One region of the Pseudomonas sp. LBUM1668 genome, then DNA from elsewhere that is predicted to be linked to it. Evidence: predicted binding sites of a transcription regulator. Region 1 holds the regulator's gene; each other region holds the start of a gene.
The links. The regulator FliA, encoded in region 1, starts transcription of late flagellar genes. The targets are predictions, from matches to a motif close to CTAAAGTTTNNNNNNNNNNNGCCGNTAA.
Positions count from the first base shown of each region.

Region 1 (6,548 bases):
GCTTGCGGCTCGGCCAGGCGCGCCAAAGCGGCCAGCAGTTCAGGCGTAGCCGCCGTAATCGGGCTGCGCTCGCGCACTTCGGTGAACATGCCGTTCACCGCATCCAGTGCTTCGAGCACAACGTCCATCAGTTCTGAATCAACGCGACGCTCACCCTTTCGCAGGATGTCGAACACGTTTTCGGCGATGTGACAGCACTCAACCAGCTCATTGAGCTGAAGGAAGCCGGCGCCCCCTTTTACAGTGTGGAAACCGCGAAAAATTGCGTTGAGCAGATCAGCATCATCCGGGCGGCTTTCCAGCTCGACCAATTGTTCTGACAGCTGCTCAAGAATCTCGCCGGCCTCAACCAGGAAATCCTGAAGGATCTCTTCATCGGCGCCGAAGCTCATTAAGGGGGTGCTCCTAACAGGTCTAAAAACCTAAACTTCAAAATCCAAGGCTGGATAGCAAATCGTCCACATCGTCCTGACCGGACACAACGTCTTCTCGTTTATCGGCATGAATCTGCGGACCTTCACCCTGCGAGAGATGTTTTTGTGGATCTTTTTCAGCGAGCATCGCCGCACGGTCATGTTCGATGCCCGCAAAGCGGTCCACCTGACTGGCCATGAGCACGAGTTTGAGCAAATTGCTTTCGACTTCGGTGACCAGTTGGGTCACACGCTTGATCACCTGACCGGTGAGGTCCTGATAATCCTGAGCCAGCAGGATGTCGTTCAGATTGCTCGACACCGCACGGTTGCCCGTGGTGCTGCGTGACAGAAAACCGTCGACCCGGCGCGCCAGTTCGCGGAACTCTTCAGCTCCGACCTCACGACGCATGAAACGACCCCAATCGGTACTCAAGGACTGGGCTTCCTCAGCCAGACCATTGACCACCGGCGTGGCGTTTTCCACCAGATCCATGGTGCGGTTGGCCGCGGCTTCCGTCAGCTTGACCACATAGCCCAGGCGTTCGGTGGCGTCGGTAATTTGCGACACTTCCTCGGCCTGCGGCATGTTCGGATCAATCTGGAAATTGACGATCGCACTGTGCAGTTCACGTGTGAGCTTGCCAACTTCCTGGTACAGGCCACGGTCACGGGTCTGATTGAGCTCATGGATCAATTGCACAGCGTCGCCGAACCTGCCCTTTTCAAGGCTTTCGACCAGTTCGACCGCATGTTTTTTCAGGGTCGATTCAAAATCGCCCTGTGAAGATTCGTTGTGGTCCATAGCTCCCCCGTGGCGCAGTTTCTCAACCGATGCGTTCGAAAATCTTCTCGATTTTGTCTTTCAACGCCTGGGCCGTGAAGGGTTTCACCACATAGCCGTTTACACCGGCCTGGGCTGCTTCAATGATCTGTTCGCGCTTGGCTTCAGCGGTCACCATCAGCACTGGCAGGTGCTTGAGTTTTTCATCGGCGCGCACGTGACGCAGCAGGTCGATACCGGTCATGCCCGGCATGTTCCAGTCCGTTACCAGAAAGTCGATGCTGCCGCTGTTGAGAACCGGAATGGCGGTAATGCCATCGTCAGCCTCGACGGTGTTGGTGAACCCCAGATCGCGCAGCAGGTTCTTGATGATCCGCCGCATCGTTGAGAAGTCATCAACGATGAGGATTTTCATGTTCTTGTCCAATTCGACCTCCAAGCAGTCTTAAACGCGCCCAGCACCTGGACGCGCCATTTCATTCAATCCGGCGTAACACTCAAAGACTGTCTGGAGCACAACAGAGCAAGACCGGTGCCGTTCATCACCGCACCAGCCTCGTTCGCAGTGTCCCCACACTGCCTTCAGCGCGCTCGCCACTCCCCCAAACGCCCCCGCAAACGGGCCGCGCACTGGCTGTGTAACTGGCTGACCCGCGACTCACTGACGCCAAGGACTTCACCGATCTCCTTGAGGTTCAGCTCTTCGTCGTAGTACAGCGCCAACACCAGTCGCTCACGCTCCGGCAAATTGGCAATCGCGTCCGCCAGCGCTGCCTGGAAGCGTTCATCTTCCAGATCGCGTGACGGCTCAAGATGAGCACTCGCGCCATCCTCGTGCAGCCCTTCGTGTTCGCCGTCCTGCAACAGGTCGTCGAAACTGAACAGGCGGCTGCCCAAGGTGTCATTCAAAATCCCGTAATAATCATCGAGACTCAATTGGAGTTCGGCCGCAACTTCGTGATCTTTAGCATCACGGCCGGTTTTAGCTTCAATCGAGCGAATTGCGTCGCTGACCATACGGGTATTGCGGTGAACCGAGCGTGGCGCCCAGTCCCCTTTGCGCACTTCGTCGAGCATCGCGCCGCGGATTCGAATGCCCGCGTACGTTTCGAAACTGGCGCCTTTGCTGGCGTCATATTTGGTCGAGACTTCGAGCAGGCCGATCATCCCGGCCTGGATCAGGTCTTCGACCTGCACACTCGCCGGCAACCGTGCCAGCAAGTGATAGGCAATGCGTTTGACCAGTGGCGCGTAACGCTCGATCAACTCGTACTGCGCATCACGTGCCGACTTCTTGTAGTAGTTCATACCGCTTGCGGTCATATGACAGGCCCTGCCGTTTGCTGCACGAGGCGCTCGACGAAGAATTCAAGGTGGCCGCGCGGGTTGGCAGGCAGCGGCCAGGTATCGACCTTCTGTGCAATTGCCTTGAACGCCAGAGCGCACTTGGAGCGCGGAAAGGCTTCGTAGACCGCACGTTGTTTCTGCACGGCCTTGCGCACGCTTTCGTCGTAAGGCACGGCGCCGACGTATTGTAGGGCCACGTCAAGGAAGCGATCCGTGACCTTGGTCAACTTGGCGAACAGGTTGCGCCCTTCCTGCGGGCTCTGCGCCATGTTGGCCAGGACGCGGAAGCGGTTCATGCCGTAATCGCGGTTGAGCAACTTGATCAGCGCGTAAGCGTCAGTGATCGAAGTCGGCTCGTCGCAGACCACCAGCAACACTTCTTGCGCGGCGCGTACGAAACTGACTACCGAGTCACCAATACCCGCAGCGGTGTCGATCACCAGTACGTCGAGATTGTCGCCGATGTCGCTGAACGCCTGAATCAGACCGGCATGCTGAGCCGGGCTCAGATGCACCATGCTCTGAGTGCCCGATGCGGCAGGCACGATGCGAATTCCGCCCGGGCCTTGCAACAGCACGTCGCGCAATTCGCAGCGGCCTTCGATCACGTCGGCCAAGGTGCGTTTGGGCGTCAGGCCCAACAGAACGTCGACGTTCGCCAGCCCCAGATCGGCGTCCAGCAGCATGACCCGACGGCCAAGCTCTGCCAGCGCCAGAGACAAGTTCACTGACACGTTAGTCTTGCCGACGCCACCTTTGCCGCCGGTCACCGCGATCACCTGTACGGGATGCATGCTGCCCATGTTATTTCTTTACCTTGTCTTGCATAGACGGAGGCCACATTACTGGCTGCGCGTTCACAAACGGAACAATGCATGGCAGACCATCGATGTAGGTACAAAAACGGTTCATGATTACCTCAGCCTACCTGCTTGGTCGGGCTGTGATAGATATCAGCGAACATGTCAGCCATGGCTTCTTCGCTGGGTTCTTCCTGCATTTGCACGCTGACGGCGCGGCTGACCAGTTGATGACGGCGCGGCAGATGCAAATCATCCGGAATCCGTGGGCCATCGGTCAGATACGCGACCGGCAATTCATGACTGATCGCCAGGCTCAACACTTCGCCAAGGCTGGCCGTTTCATCCAGTTTAGTCAGGATGCACCCGGCGAGCCCGCAACGCTTGTAACTGTGATAAGCGGCGGTTAGAACCTGTTTCTGGCTGGTGGTTGCCAGCACGAGATAATTTTTTGAACGGATGCCACGCCCGGCCAGACTTTCGAGCTGCATGCGCAGTGCCGGATCGCTGGCCTGCAGGCCGGCGGTATCGATCAGCACCACGCGTTTGCGCAGCAGCGGGTCCAGGGCCTGCACCAACGACTGACCCGGATCGACGTGCGTTACCGGCACGTTGAGAATCCGGCCCAGGGTCTTCAGTTGTTCCTGCGCGCCGATGCGGAAGCTGTCCATGCTCACCAGCGCGACATTCTGCGCGCCGTACTTGAGCACGTAACGGGCAGCAAGCTTGGCCAGCGTGGTGGTCTTGCCCATGCCGGCAGGGCCGACCATGGCAATCACACCGCCCTCTTCCAGCGGCTCGACTTCCGGTACGGCAATCATCCGCGCCAGGTGCGCCAGCAGCATGCGCCAGGCCTGACGCGGTTCTTCGATATCCGTGATCATCGCCAGCAGGTCGCGCGACAACGGGCCGGACAGGCCAATCCGTTGCAGACGGCGATACAGGTTGGCTTGCGCTGGGCGGCTGCCCTGCAGCTGATTCCAGGCGAGGGTGCCGAGCTGAACTTCCATCAGCTCGCGCAGGCTGTTCAATTCAAAACGCATCGAGTCCAGTGCGCGCGGATCAATCCCGCCGGACGATTGCGCAGGTGCCGGGGCCGGACGCGCCGGGGCCGCATAAGTCGGCTCGCTCAACGGTTCGGCAGCGGTCAGCGGCAGGCCGGCGGTCATTGGCAAACCGGCGAACAACTGGCGATTGGTGTCGCCGTCGGCCTCGCCACGCAGGCTCAATTCGGCCTGAGCGGTGACGATGCGCGACTGGGTCTTGCGCAGCTCGTCTTCGAGTTCCATGTTCGGAACCCGTGGCGCCAGCGCCGACAACTTGTAATCCAGCGCCGCCGTCAGTTCGACGCCGCCGGCAATGCGGCGGTTGCCAATGATGGCGGCATCAGCGCCCAGCTCATCACGAACCAGCTTCATGGCCTGACGCATATCGGCGGCGAAAAAACGCTTAACTTGCATAAACCACTACCTCAGCCGTTGGGCCCTACTGTCGCAACGATCGTCACTTGCTTGTTGTCCGGTATTTCCTGGTAGGCCAGCACGTGCAATCCAGGGACTGCCAGGCGGCCAAAGCGCGAGAGCATCGCGCGGATCGGGCCGGCTACCAAGAGGATCACCGGCTGACCTTGCATTTCCTGCCGCTGCGCCGCTTCGATCAGCGAACGTTGCAGCTTCTCGGCCATGCTTGGCTCCAGCAGAACGCCCTCTTCCGAGCCTTGTCCTGCCTTCTGCAGACTATTGAGCAATATCTGTTCCAACCTTGGCTCCAGAGTGATAACTGGCAGCTCAGACTCAGTGCCTACAATGCTTTGGACGATTGCGCGAGATACGCCGACCCGCACAGCGGCCACCAACGCGGCGGTATCTTGACTCTTCGCGGCGTTGTTGGCGATGGCTTCGGCAATGCTGCGGATATCGCGTACCGGCACATGTTCGGCCAGCAACGCTTGCAGCACCTTGAGCAACTGCGACAACGACACCACGCCCGGCACCAGCTCTTCCGCCAGTTTTGGCGAGCTTTTGGCCAGCAATTGCATGAGTTGCTGCACTTCCTCGTGGCCGATCAGCTCGCTGGAGTGCTTGTACAGAATCTGATTCAAGTGCGTCGCGACCACGGTGCTCGCATCCACAACGGTATAGCCCAGCGATTGCGCCTGCGCGCGCTGGCTGATTTCGATCCATACCGCTTCCAGACCGAAAGCCGGATCTTTGGCGTTGATACCGTTGAGCGCGCCGTAGACCTGGCCGGGGTTGATCGCCAGTTCGCGATCCGGGTAGATCTCGGCCTCAGCCAGGATCACCCCCATCAAGGTCAGGCGATACGCGCTCGGCGCCAGATCGAGGTTGTCACGAATATGCACAGTGGGCATCAGGAAGCCCAGATCCTGCGAGAGCTTCTTGCGCACGCCCTTAATCCGCGCCAGCAATTGCCCGCCCTGATTGCGATCCACCAACGGGATCAGGCGATAGCCGACTTCCAGGCCGATCATGTCGATCGGCGTCACGTCGTCCCAGCCCAGCTCTTTGGTTTCCATGGCGCGGGCCGGCGATGGCAGCAGTTCCTGCTGACGCTTGACCTCTTCCAGCGCGACGACTTTGGCCACGTTCTGTTTTTTCCAGAACAGGTAAGCACCGAAGCCAGCCAGTGCGGCCATGCTCAGGAACGAGAAGTGCGGCATGCCCGGCACCAGGCCCATGACCGCCATCAAACCCGCAGCCACTGCCAGCGCTTTCGGCGAGGCGAACATCTGACGGTTGATCTGCTTGCCCATGTCTTCCGAACCGGAAGCACGGGTCACCATGATCGCCGCCGCTGTCGATAACAACAGTGATGGCAATTGCGCCACCAAACCGTCACCGATGGTCAGCAAGGCGTAAACCCGACCGGCATCGCCAAAGGTCATGCCGTGCTGAAAGATACCGACGGCCATGCCGCCGATGAGGTTGATGAACAGAATCAGCAGGCCGGCAATGGCGTCACCACGGACGAACTTGCTCGCACCGTCCATCGAACCGTAGAACTCGGCCTCTTGGGCGACTTCCTGACGACGCGACTTGGCCTGATTCTGGTCGATCAGACCGGCGTTGAGGTCGGCGTCGATTGCCATTTGTTTGCCGGGCATCGCATCGAGGGTGAAACGCGCGCTCACCTCGGAAATCCGCCCGGCACCCTTGGTCACCACGACAAAGTTGATGATCATCA
Region 1 is NZ_CP166787.1:1,676,450-1,682,997, reverse strand. Features, by position in the region: gene ACA061_RS07530 (chemotaxis protein CheA) at 1-392, opposite strand, end outside; gene ACA061_RS07525 (protein phosphatase CheZ) at 430-1,218, opposite strand; gene ACA061_RS07520 (chemotaxis response regulator CheY) at 1,241-1,612, opposite strand; gene fliA (RNA polymerase sigma factor FliA) at 1,780-2,520, opposite strand; gene fleN (flagellar synthesis regulator FleN) at 2,517-3,347, opposite strand; gene flhF (flagellar biosynthesis GTPase FlhF) at 3,464-4,804, opposite strand; gene flhA (flagellar biosynthesis protein FlhA) at 4,816-6,548, opposite strand, start outside.

Region 2 (6,548 bases), 360 kb from region 1:
CAGCCATGGGCGGCATCTGGGCAATACACCGCAGGCACTGACGCATCTGGCGTTGATCAGTGCGGCGAGTTTTCTCGATCGGCGGTTGAGTGGGGAAAAGAGTGAGTGGCAGCCGTAAAAGTCGCCGGAGTCTGTCGGAAATATCCCGCACGCCTGCTCCAATCAAAGCAGGTCCTACACGCGGCAATCCCCTGTGGTGAGGGGATCTATCCCCGTTGGGCTACGAAGCGGCCTCTAAATCTGCAAACTCAATACTCAAGAACTACCGCATTCACTGGCTTTGCGACTGCTGCGCAGCCGAACGGGGATAAATCCCCTCGCCACAAAGAATGCAACTTCGTGCCTACAAACATTAAACACCCCCTGTTCCCTCCCTCCCCCGCAACTTGCACTTACACCCCGAAATACCTTGTTGCCAGCTGTTACATCCGCCCCTACCATCCACCGCAACGGGCACAGCGGAGCTGTCCAACAAAACCCGAATTCAAGGAAACAGAATGTCCCAGCACGTCCAGCGCAACATCGACAGCGCCCTACGCACCGGCCTGACCCGCACCCAGCTCTGGGAAGCCGCCGATAAAGGCCTGATCAAATGCTGGGAAATCGGCCGCCAGCGCGCCGCCCGTTTCCCCGACCTCGCCCAACGCTGCCTCGCCAACGAACTGCCCGTCCTCGGCTGGAAAGGTGGCGTTAGCCGCAGCCTGAAGAAAAACGAAAAATACGGCTCACTGAAATACCTCGCGCAGTGGCAAGGGTTGCGTGGGGAAGATCTGGACATCAATTTGGCTGAGGAGCGTTCGTTGACGTGTTCGCGGACAAAAATGGTGGTGACGTTTACGCCGGATCGGACGAAGTATTTTAATCAGGTGGCGGAAGTTGAGGCCTGAATCATCTGTGGCAAAGGAGCTCGCTCCCTCGCCACAGGTTCAGCATCGCGCGATGACTTCAGTGTTGATTGTTGCAGCGCTGACCGAAAACCGCTCCCGATACGCCTGCGGCGTCACCCCTATCGCCCGCAGAAAACTCCGGCGCAATGTTTCCTCACTACCAAACCCGCAATTGGCAGCGATGCGCTTCACCGGCAGTCCCGTATCACTGAGCAAGCGTCGAGCCGTTTCAACGCGGATCAGTTCGATCGCACGCGCCGGGGTCTGGCCGGTGTCGGCGCGGTAATGGCGGACGAAGCTGCGTTCACTCATGCCAGCCTGTTCGGCCAGGGTCGGGATGCCGAGATCGCAGGTCAGGTTTTCGGCAATCCATGCGTGCAGATCATCGAAACGATTGCCCTGACTTTGCAGTGACAAAGTCACGCTGAACTGTGACTGCCCGCCCGGGCGTTTGAGGAACACCACCAGATGGCGGGCGACGTCCAGGGCGATGTCGCTGCCGAGGTCTTGCTCGACCATCGCCAGTGCCAGGTCGATGCCGGCAGTGACGCCCGCCGAAGTCCAGACCGGGCCGTCGTTGATGAAGATCGGATTGGCCTCGACCTGCAACTTCGGATGCTGCTGCGCCAGTTGCTCGCAACGCGTCCAGTGAGTGACGACGCGTCGACCGTCGAGCCAGCCGCTGGCCGCCAACAGAAATGCGCCGGTACACACCGAAGCCACGCGCCGACATTTCGCTGCATGTTGGCGCACCCAATCCACAAGGGGCAGATCTTCCGCCGCCGGATAAATGCCCCAGCCGCCGGCGATGATCAGCGTATCGCTGGCCTCTTGAGGTAGCGGTTCGGCAAGCACCGCCAGCCCCGCGGACGACATCACCGCTCCGCCTTCGCTGGCGATCACACTTGGCGCATAAGGCGTCGGCAGGCCGCGTTGACGACAGAGGTCATTGGCCGAAGCAAACACTTGCAACGGGCCGGTGACGTCGAGGATCTGCATGTTGGCAAACGCGAGTACGTGAATGGCTTTGGGCATTTGGCGTAATTCGTGGGGTGATTGGCGTATGCGCCAGAACCTACGCGCCTACAGTGAAGCCGTCCACCCCCTCAATGGAGAAAAACCCCATGACGTTGCAGATCGGTTTTCTGTTGTTTCCGCAGGTTCAACAACTCGACCTGACCGGTCCTTATGACGTGCTCGCGTCGTTGCCGGGTGTGCAGGTGCATTTGATCTGGAAGGATCTGATGCCGGTCACGGCCAGCACCGGTCTGCTGCTGAAACCGACCACGACCTTCGAGGACTGTCCTGATCTGGATGTGATCTGTGTGCCCGGTGGCGGTGGCGTCGGGCCGTTGATGGAGGATGAGCAGACGCTGGCTTTCATTAAACGCCAGGCCGCGCAGGCGCGTTACGTGACTTCGGTGTGCACCGGCTCGCTGGTGCTCGGCGCGGCGGGTCTGTTAAATGGCAAACGCGCGACGACACATTGGGCTTATCACGACTTGCTGCCGACGCTGGGGGCGATTGCGGTAAAGGATCGGGTGGTGCGTGACGGCAATCTGTTTACTGGCGGCGGGATTACCGCAGGGATCGATTTTGCCTTGGTGCTGGCGGCTGAGCTGGTTGATGCCGACACGGCGCAGTTGGTGCAGTTGCAACTTGAGTATGCGCCGGCGCCGCCATTTAACTCAGGCTCGCCGGATTCAGCGCCGAGTGCAATCGTCGATGAGGCCCGGTTGCGAGCGGCGCCATCGTTGAAACTGCGCACGGAAATTACTGAGCGTGCTGCGGCGAAACTCAACCTGCTTTAAAGGCAAGATCAAAAGATCGCAGCCTGCGGCAGCTCCTACAGATCCGGCGTTTATCCGCGCAATTGGCGGCGAATGCGATCCTTGTAGGAGCTGCCGGAGGCTGCGATCTTTTGACTTTTGCTTTCCGCCGCCCAGCCGTGTAGAAAGCCCTTCCACCCATTTTCACAGGGACTTTCGATGAAGGCTTTGCCTTGGCTTTATCTGGCGCTGCTCAGCCTCGGCTACGGATTGGCGCTCAGCTACGGCCAACTCGGCTGGCTGGCACTGATTTCCGTCGGCCTGCTGCTGTTCGCCGGGTACGCGGTACGCCAGCAACAAGTGCCGTTCGCACGCTACCTCGGCCACGGCCTGTTCATCGTGATGACTTTGGCGTTGGCGATGCATTGGTTGCCGGGTTTTTACAACGGCCGCGCTATTGATCCGCAGCGTTTCACTGATAACGCTGTGCGCTTTTCGATGTACCTGAATCAGGACAAACCACTGGTTGGCTTTTGGCTGTTGCTGGTCTGCCCGTGGATTGTCGCGCGGCGCTCATTGCGCCTGACCGTGTACGCGACCGCCCTCGCCTTGACGTTAAGCGCGATCCTCGCTCTCGGCGGTGCGTTGTTGCTGGGCGTTATCGCCTGGGCACCGAAATGGCCAGATCAGGCGTGGCTGTGGGTGCTGAACAATCTGCTGCTGGTGACGCTGGTCGAGGAAGCGCTGTTTCGCGGCTATATACAAGGCGGTTTCAGCCGACGCTTCAAACACCTGCCGTATGGCGAAAACCTCGCGCTGCTGCTCGCCTCGTCACTGTTCGCGCTGGCGCATGTCGGTGCGGGCTGGACTTGGGTGTTACTGGCGGGACTGGCGGGTGTCGGCTATGGTCTGGCCTACCGTTTCGGCGGACTCGGGGCGGCGATCGCCACACACTTCGGGCTGAATGTGCTGCATTTTGGCTTGTTCACCTATCCGATGCTGGCCGGTTGAGGCAAGCCGCGTTTTGCGACGCCGTGCTGATTACTGAAAGAAAAATTCAATAATTTCCTGACAGCGCCGACAACCTTTCAAAGCCTTGCGGATTGAACAACCATGCGTAACAACCAGCCCACTACACAACGCGAACGGACTTTCCCGGCTCAGCAACGGTTGATTTCCACAACCGACGCCAAGGGCGTGATCACCTACTGCAACGACGCTTTCGTCGAGATCAGCGGGTTTTCGCGTGAGGAACTGATCCGTGCGCCGCACAACCTGGTCCGTCACCCCGACGTCCCGGCTGCGGTGTTTTCGCACATGTGGGGCACACTGAAACAAGGCTTGCCATGGATGGGCATTGTCAAGAATCGCTGCAAGACCGGTGACCATTACTGGGTTAACGCCTATGTAACACCGGTGTTCGACGGCAATCAGGTGGTCGGTTACGAGTCGGTGCGGATCAAACCCACCGCCGAACAGATCCGCCGTGCCGAAGCGCTTTACCAACGCATCAACCAGGGCAAGTCGGCGATTCCTTCCAGCGATAAATGGCTGCCGGTGCTGCAAGACTGGCTGCCGTTCATTCTGGTCAGCCAACTGAGCTTCGTCATCGGCGCAACCCTGAACTCGCAGTGGGGCTTTGCCCTCGCCGCTGGTCTGTCGGTTCCACTCGGCCTATTGGGTCTGCAATGGCAGCAGCGAGGCCTCAAGCGCTTGCTGCGTCTGGCCGAACAGACCACGTCCGACCCGCTGATCGCGCAGATGTACACCGACAGCCGTGGCTCTCAGGCGCGTCTGGAAATGGCGATCCTCAGTCAGGAAGCCCGTCTGAAAACCTGCCTGACCCGACTGCAGGACACTGCCGAGCACCTGACCGATCAGGCCAAGCAGTCCGACGCTCTGGCACACAGCAGCTCGACCGGCCTGGAACGCCAGCGCGTGGAAACCGAACAAGTCGCCACCGCCGTCAACCAGATGGCCGCGACCACGCAGGAAGTGGCCAGCCACGTACAACGCACCGCCGATGCCACTCAGGAAGCCAATCGCCTGACCGGTCGCGGACGCGACATCGCCGGCGAAACCCGCGAAGCCATTCAGCGCTTGTCGGTTGTTGTGGGTGAAACCGGTCTGACCGTCACCCAACTGGCGAAAGACAGCGACGAAATCGGCGGCGTGGTCGATGTGATCAAAGGCATCGCCGACCAGACCAACCTGCTCGCGCTCAACGCCGCCATCGAAGCGGCCCGTGCCGGCGAAATGGGCCGTGGTTTTGCCGTCGTGGCGGACGAAGTTCGTCAACTGGCGCAACGCACCAGCGAATCGACCGGGCAGATTCACGCCCTGATCGCCAAGCTGCAGCAGACTGCTTCGAGCGCTGTGCAAACCATGGAAGCCGGGCATCGCCAGGCCGAAGAAGGTGTGGCGCGGGTGCTGGAAGCGGATCAGGCACTGGTCGGGATCAGCGAAGCGGTGGCTAATATCACCGACATGACCACGCAGATCGCTGCGGCGACGGAAGAGCAAAGTGCGGTGGCTGAAGAGATCAGCCGCAACATCAGCAATATTTCGGAGTTGGCGGATCAGACGTCGGAACAGGCGCATAACTCGGCGTTGCTGAGTGAAGAGCTGACCAAGACGGCGAATACGCAGTACTCGTTGGTGGAGCGGTTTAACCGCTAAAAGCAAAAGATCGCAGCCTGCGGCAGCTCCTACAGGAACATGCATTCCAATGTAGGAGCTGCCGAAGGCTGCGATCTTTTGATCTTGAAAGCCCGGACGGCGAAAGCTTCCGGGTTTTTTGTTGCCTATGTGAAATCAATGGCATCTGGAAGACCGCCATCGCGAGCAGGCTCACTCCTACAGGGGATCTGCGGTGACCACAGCTTTTGTGTCCAACGACAATCCCTTGTAGGAGTGAGCCTGCTCGCGATGAGGCCTCCTCTGCCGACGACGAGCTCACTCAAGCAATGCAGACACTGCCTACAACTCGCCCAGAATGCGCCGACTGGTGCTCGTTGAGGCCAGGTTCTATTGTTTGCCGGTCGCTACCCAATCACACAGACCGGCCAGCATGAATACAACCCCCGCCCGAAAACCCGCAAAACAGAAAGTTCGTGATGAGCTGACATTCCTTGATGTTCGACAAGCTGCGCGCGATGGTCAGAAAGTGTTCGATAAATTTGTGATCACTGGCAGGCTACCCATTACCCAGTAAATCAAAAAGATCGCAGCCTTCGGCAGCTCCTACAGGAACATGCATTCCAATGTAGGAGCTGCCGCAGGCTGCGATCTTTTGATCTTCAAAGCCCGGACGGCGAAAGCTGTCCGGGCTTTTTATTGCCTATGTGAAATTAATGGCATCTGGCAGACCGTCATCGCGAGCAGGCTCACTCCTACAGGGATCTGCGGTGACCACAGCTTTTGTGTCCAACGACAATCCCTTGTAGGAGTGAGCCTGCTCGCGATGAGGCCATAACAGCCAGCGAAATTACTGAGGCAACTTCAGCTTATCCAGCAGTCGATTGACCAACAGTTCGTTGAGCATGATCACCTGTTGCAGCGCCAGCAGCGGTTTGCGCTCCGGGCCGCCGATTGAGTGGGCGATGTTACCGGCCATGGCATGGGCGTAAGACAGCGACTCGCAGGCTTCGACGAGCAGGGTTTCGTCATCCAGGGTGGGGTCGACGAGAAAGACGGGGCGAAACTTGGGCGAGGTTGGCGGAGCCGCCAGGTCGTCGGGCTTGAGGTAGTAATCGAGGGCGCGATCGGTTGCTTCTTTGATCTTTTGCGGGCTAAGCGCTGGGTCGTGGGGGATAGGATCTGTGGGTGGTGGGTTTGGTGTGATTTTGAACATAGATAAAGCTCCAATTTGAAAAAACGGGAGCCATCACCC
Region 2 is NZ_CP166787.1:2,032,442-2,038,989, reverse strand. Features, by position in the region: gene ACA061_RS09105 (glycoside hydrolase family 15 protein) at 1-118, shown strand, start outside; gene ACA061_RS09100 (hypothetical protein) at 498-887, shown strand; gene ACA061_RS09095 (GlxA family transcriptional regulator) at 927-1,922, opposite strand; gene inhA (isonitrile hydratase) at 2,012-2,698, shown strand; gene ACA061_RS09085 (CPBP family intramembrane glutamic endopeptidase) at 2,876-3,667, shown strand; gene ACA061_RS09080 (methyl-accepting chemotaxis protein) at 3,770-5,335, shown strand; gene ACA061_RS09075 (DUF6124 family protein) at 6,144-6,509, opposite strand.
Region 2: ACA061_RS09080 (methyl-accepting chemotaxis protein) is a predicted target of FliA. The motif match lies at 3,713-3,740, and genes of this name have one in related genera.

Region 3 (6,548 bases), 3.0 Mb from region 1:
TTTTACCTGTTATTCCTTTTCTTTATTACTTTAAACTTCAACCATCGCTCGCTTTATTCACCCTCTGATTTCGGCAAGGACAAGAATTTTTTAAAAGTCATCTACAGCGATTACCGCGAGAACAAACGAAACACGTCGCTGCATGAGACAGATACACACGCCACATTCGGCATATCAAGTCACATCGTACCCAGCGAAGCCGCTGCTGCAGGGTGCAGGGACTCGTGCAAAGTCCATAATGCATCCGACCCGCCGCCAGGCACCAGTGCGAAGTCGAATCTGAGGATTCAACACAACATTCAGCTACCCGCCTCTATCAGCAACCTGCACATCATCGATGCACGGGACATCGATGCGTCGAGAGAACTCGCAACAATTCTGGAGAAAATCCGACGCACCGACAAAAAAACCGCCCGTGTCATCATGTTTCTTTCCAGTCATATGTCGGACGTTTCACTGACAAAGAATGCATTACTGCAGATCAGGCAGGCGAAGAAAGGCTCGGGCACAACACTCTGTATTGTTTACAACCTGTGTTCACAGACGGTCACGCTGTTGGGACGAGCTTGAAAGATGGGACATTGCCACGCAGGCATAGAGACAAGGGACATTGCAGGTAAGCGTCGGACAAAAGAATTCTGTAAAAAAGGGCGGCCTGTCTCCAAGACAGGGCCGCCCTTTTATTGCGCGTCAGTCTGAAAAATCAGAACAGTTTGCGGCCCTTGTTGGCAGCAATGCGCATGCGCAGCGCGTTGAGCTTGATGAAGCCCGCCGCGTCAGCCTGGTTGTAAGCACCGCCATCCTCTTCGAAGGTGGCGATGTTGGCATCGAACAGCGAATCGTCGGACTTGCGGCCCGTCACGATCACGTTGCCTTTGTACAACTTCAGGCGAACCACACCATTCACGCTGGTCTGGGAAGCGTCGATCATCTGTTGCAGCATCAGACGCTCAGGGCTCCACCAGTAACCGGTGTAGATCAGGCTGGCGTACTTGGGCATCAGCTCGTCTTTCAAGTGAGCGACTTCGCGATCCAGGGTGATCGATTCAATGGCGCGGTGAGCGCGCAGCATGATCGTGCCGCCCGGGGTTTCGTAGCAACCACGAGACTTCATGCCGACATAACGGTTTTCGACGATGTCGAGACGGCCGATACCGTGCGCACCACCGATCTTGTTCAATGTCGCCAACACGGTGGCCGGGGACATTTCGACGCCGTCCAGCGCGACGATGTCGCCGTTACGGTAGGTCAGTTCCAGGTACTGCGGGGTGTCGGGAGCCTTCTCCGGGGAGACGGTCCAACGCCACATGTCCTCTTCGTGCTCGGTCCAGGTGTCTTCCAGCACGCCACCTTCATAGGAGATGTGCAGCAGGTTGGCGTCCATCGAGTACGGGGATTTCTTTTTGCCGTGGCGCTCGATCGGGATCGCGTGCTTCTCGGCATAGTCCATCAGCTTCTCGCGGGACAGCAGGTCCCACTCACGCCACGGCGCGATCACTTTCACGCCTGGCTTGAGCGCGTAGGCACCCAGTTCGAAACGCACCTGATCGTTGCCCTTGCCGGTGGCGCCGTGGGAAATGGCGTCAGCGCCGGTTTCGTTGGCGATTTCGATCAGGCGCTTGGCGATCAGTGGACGCGCGATGGAAGTACCCAGCAGGTACTCGCCCTCGTAAACGGTGTTGGCGCGGAACATCGGGAACACGAAGTCACGCACGAATTCTTCGCGCAGATCGTCGATGTAGATTTCTTTGACGCCCATGGCCTGAGCCTTGGCGCGGGCCGGCTCGACCTCTTCGCCTTGACCGAGATCAGCGGTGAAGGTCACCACTTCACAGTTATAAGTATCCTGCAGCCACTTGAGGATCACCGAAGTGTCCAGGCCGCCGGAATACGCCAGAACGACCTTGTTTACGTCCGCCATGCCATCACTCCACGGGGTTCTACGGAAAGCCGAGGAGTCTAACGCCCAAACGCGATAATTTACAGAGGCGCGACAGCTTAAGACGACAAAGCGACAGATTGTGTCGAGCGCGCGACGATGACCGGCGGGTCAGGAAGTTGCCGCAGCGTTCGCTGGCGTGCTGGCAGTGGGTGCCGGGGCCGTTGCCGGGGCTACTCGCGCAAGGTGCACGTTGACCCGACGGTTCTTCGCCCGGTTGGCCGCATTGGTGTTCGGCGCCAACGGGTAGCGTTCGCCATGGAAACGTACGGTGATCTGCGATTCCTGAATGCCGTTGGCCTTGAAGAAATCGACCACAGCCAAGGCCCGACGACGGGACAGTTCGCGATTGGTCAGGCGATTGCCGCTGTTGTCCGAGTGGCCATCGAGTTCGATGTGATTAACCGTCGGATCAGCCTTCATGTACTCGAGCATCACTTGCAGCTTGGCCTTGGCGGCTGCATCCAGTTCGATGCCTTCGCCGGGGAAGCCGATCTGCGACTGTTTAACCTGTTCGAAATTCTGCGGCAGCAACTTCGCCACACAGCTCTGGTAATCGTTGAAGGCCTTGTTGAACCTGACCGGCAACAAACGCACTTCCGAGATCCGACCATCGCTTGAAGCTCGACGAACAACAGGGCTGCGCCCGTCCATCAGGCCACTGATCAAGCCACCGGCCTGAGACTGCGAACTGTTGAACAAGACGTTGCCGCTGCCCAGTCTTACAGAGCCCAGATTGATGTCGCCGCGTCCCGGCTGCCAAGGTGCTGCGGCTGCGAGCAACGTCGCCGAACCGCCGCCGAGCATGGCGTTGTAGGCATTCAGACGGAAGATCGCCTGTTCACCGGCCTTGCGCACGAACTCACCCGAGCCGAAATCTGTAATCGGTTGTGTCAGACGGCACTCGAACTTGTCGCCGGCGACCGTCCACTCAATGTTCTCCAGGCGAGTCTGGTACGTAAGCGCCATCGCAGGAAAACTGGCAAACACACTGAGCAAGGCTAAATATCGCTGGCGCACGGGAGGCTCCATTGGCTTCTGAAACACAAAGACCGATTCACACTACGTTTACGGCGTACCTACGGGATATCGGAAGGTTCCCGCAAAACTTGATAGCGAGTGCCTGCAAGAGTCTTTTCCGGTAGCATTCGCCTCAGTTTGACCCGCCTGGAATCCCCTCATGTCCGACCGCCTGACCCTGCTGCGTCCCGACGACTGGCATATTCATCTTCGCGATGGTGCCGTGTTGACCAATACCGTTGCCGATGTTGCGCGCACGTTTGGTCGCGCCATCATCATGCCCAACCTGGTACCACCGGTGCGCAACGCCGCTGAAGCCGACGGCTATCGCCAGCGGATTCTCGCTGCCCGCCCGGCCGGCAGTCGCTTTGAGCCGTTGATGGTGCTGTACCTCACCGACCGCACCCAGCCCGAAGAAATTCGCGAGGCCAAGGCCAGCGGTTTCGTGCACGCCGCCAAGTTGTACCCGGCCGGCGCCACCACCAACTCGGATTCTGGCGTCACCAGCATCGACAAGATCTTCCCGGCAATCGAGGCCATGGCCGAAGTCGGGATGCCGTTGTTGATTCACGGTGAAGTTACCCGTGGCGATGTCGACGTGTTCGACCGCGAAAAAATCTTCATCGATGAGCACATGCGTCGTGTGGTCGAGCGTTTCCCGACGCTCAAGGTTGTTTTCGAACACATCACCACCGCCGATGCCGTGCAGTTCGTCAACGAGGCCCCGGCCAACGTTGGCGCGACCATCACCGCACATCACCTGCTGTACAACCGCAACCACATGCTGGTGGGCGGGATTCGGCCGCACTTCTACTGCTTGCCGATCCTCAAGCGCAACACCCACCAGGAAGCCCTCCTCGATGCCGCCACCAGCGGCAGCGCGAAGTTCTTCCTCGGCACCGACTCGGCGCCGCACGCCCAGCACGCCAAGGAAGCCGCTTGCGGTTGTGCTGGCTGCTACACCGCGTACGCCGCCATCGAGATGTATGCCGAAGCCTTTGAACAGCGCAATGCGCTGGACAAGCTCGAAGCGTTCGCCAGCCTCAACGGCCCGCGTTTCTATGGCCTGCCGGTGAACACCGATCGCATCACCCTGGTTCGTGACGAATGGACCGCCCCAACCAGCCTGCCATTTGGCGAGCTGACCGTTATCCCGCTGCGCGCCGGTGAAAAACTGCGCTGGCGCCTGCTGGAGGAACACGCGTGAGTGAAGACCATTTCGACGACGAACTGGACGGTCAAAGTGGCGGAGGCGGTTCCCGTCACCCAATGGCAGCACGCTTTCGCGGCTACCTGCCGGTTGTTGTCGACGTAGAAACCGGCGGCTTCAATTCGGCCACCGATGCGTTGCTGGAGATTGCCGCGACCACCATCGCCATGGATGAAAAGGGTTTCGTTTATCCGGATCACACCTACTTCTTCCGTGTCGAGCCGTTCGAAGGCGCCAACATTGAAGCGGCGGCACTGGAGTTCACCGGGATCAAGCTGGACCACCCGCTGCGCATGGCTGTCAGCGAAGAGACGGCACTGACCGACATCTTCCGTGGCATCCGCAAGGCGCTGAAAGCCAACGGCTGCAAGCGCGCGATTCTGGTCGGCCACAACAGCAGCTTCGACCTTGGCTTCCTCAATGCCGCCGTTGCGCGACTGGACATGAAGCGTAATCCGTTCCACCCGTTCTCCAGTTTCGACACGGCGACGCTGGCCGGTCTGGCTTACGGCCAAACCGTACTGGCGAAAGCCTGTCAGGCGGCCGACATCGATTTCGACGGTCGTGAGGCGCACTCGGCGCGTTACGACACCGAGAAAACCGCTGAGCTGTTCTGCGGCATCGTCAATCGCTGGAAACAGATGGGCGGCTGGGAAGACTTCAACGACTGATCCTCGTCGATCTACCGCTCATAAAAAAACCGGCCACGTGGGCCGGTTTTTTTGTACCTCAAACGTTGCGCCTTACAGGGCAGCAGCGTTCTCGGTCAGGTAAGCAGCAACGCCTTCTGGCGAAGCGTTCATGCCTTTGTCGCCTTTTTTCCAGTTGGCAGGGCAGACTTCGCCGTGCTCTTCGTGGAATTGCAGAGCGTCGACCAGACGGATCAGCTCTTCCATGTTACGGCCCAGTGGCAGGTCGTTGATGATCTGCGAGCGGACAACGCCTTTGTCGTCGATCAGGAATGCGCCACGGAAAGCCACGCCGCCTTCGGATTCAACGTCGTAAGCCTTGGCGATGTCGTGCTTCATGTCGGCAGCCATGGTGTATTTCACCTGGCCGATGCCGCCATTGTTCACTGGGGTGTTGCGCCAGGCGTTGTGGGTGAAGTGCGAGTCGATCGACACAGCGATCACTTCAACGTTGCGTGCCTTGAAGTCAGCCATGCGGTTGTCCAGAGCGATCAGCTCGGACGGGCAGACGAAGGTGAAGTCCAGTGGGTAGAAGAACACCAGGCCGTATTTGCCTTTGATGGCCGAGGACAGGGTGAAGCTGTCAACGATCTCGCCATTGCCGAGTACGGCCGGGACGGTGAAGTCTGGGGCTTGTTTGCCTACGAGTACGCTCATTGATATCTCCTGGTGTAGAAACTTGAAGTTCAGGGTCCGGGCCAGCCTGCCACCCTCAGGCGACAGCCCTGTGACACGAACCCCCTTCGCAAGGGCCGACCATCATACACTGCGTTTTTGACCTGTCCTTAACGGTTTTTTGCAGTTTGCCGATCACAAGGCTGCATTTACGGGGCCAGACAGATCGCCAGTAATCACCGTTCGTCAGTCACGCGCCAATCTGGTGAAAAGGCCTCGCAAAGCACTTTGACAATCATTCTCGTTATTATTAAGATCCATCGCAATTGAGTCACAACCAGCGACGGTTCTCACTTATGTATGTTTGTCTCTGCACTGGCGTCACCGACGGACAGATCCGCGAAGCGATCTATGAAGGTTGCTGCAGCTATAAAGAAGTCCGCCAGGCCACCGGCGTCGCCAGCCAGTGCGGCAAATGTGCCTGCCTTGCCAAGGAAGTGGTTCGCGAAACCCTGACCAAGCTGCAAACCGCCCAGGCCGCGATTCCTTATCCAGTAGAATTTACTGCTGCGTAATTACCCCTATTTCAAAGAACCGGACTTATGTCCGGTTTTTTTATGCCTGTAAATCAAGCGCTTAGGCTCCAGACGCGGAACACAAACATTCTTATTCCGATTAATTTTCATATATTATTCAATAACTTAGGTTTGACACTTATAAATACGAAGCTCAAACTCCGCCTTATATACAGCTATTACAGGGCAGGACTCCGATCATGAAAGGCGACATTACAGTCATCCAGCATCTCAACAAGATCCTTGCCAATGAGCTGGTCGCGATCAATCAGTACTTCCTGCATGCGCGCATGTATGAAGATTGGGGCCTGAACAAGCTGGGCAAGCACGAGTACAAAGAATCCATCGACGAGATGAAGCACGCGGACAAGCTGATCAAGCGCATCCTGTTCCTCGAAGGTCTGCCAAACGTGCAAGACCTGGGCAAGCTGCACATCGGCGAGCACACCCAGGAAATGCTGGAGTGCGACCTGCGTATCGAGAAGACCGGCCACGCTGAC
Region 3 is NZ_CP166787.1:4,688,921-4,695,468, forward strand. Features, by position in the region: gene ACA061_RS21125 (hypothetical protein) at 1-570, shown strand, start outside; gene ACA061_RS21130 (argininosuccinate synthase) at 704-1,921, opposite strand; gene ACA061_RS21135 (flagellar protein MotY) at 2,051-2,959, opposite strand; gene pyrC (dihydroorotase) at 3,120-4,166, shown strand; gene rnt (ribonuclease T) at 4,163-4,840, shown strand; gene ACA061_RS21150 (peroxiredoxin) at 4,913-5,515, opposite strand; gene ACA061_RS21155 (bacterioferritin-associated ferredoxin) at 5,830-6,048, shown strand; gene bfr (bacterioferritin) at 6,249-6,548, shown strand, end outside.
Region 3: ACA061_RS21135 (flagellar protein MotY) is a predicted target of FliA. The motif match lies at 3,026-3,053, and genes of this name have one in related genera.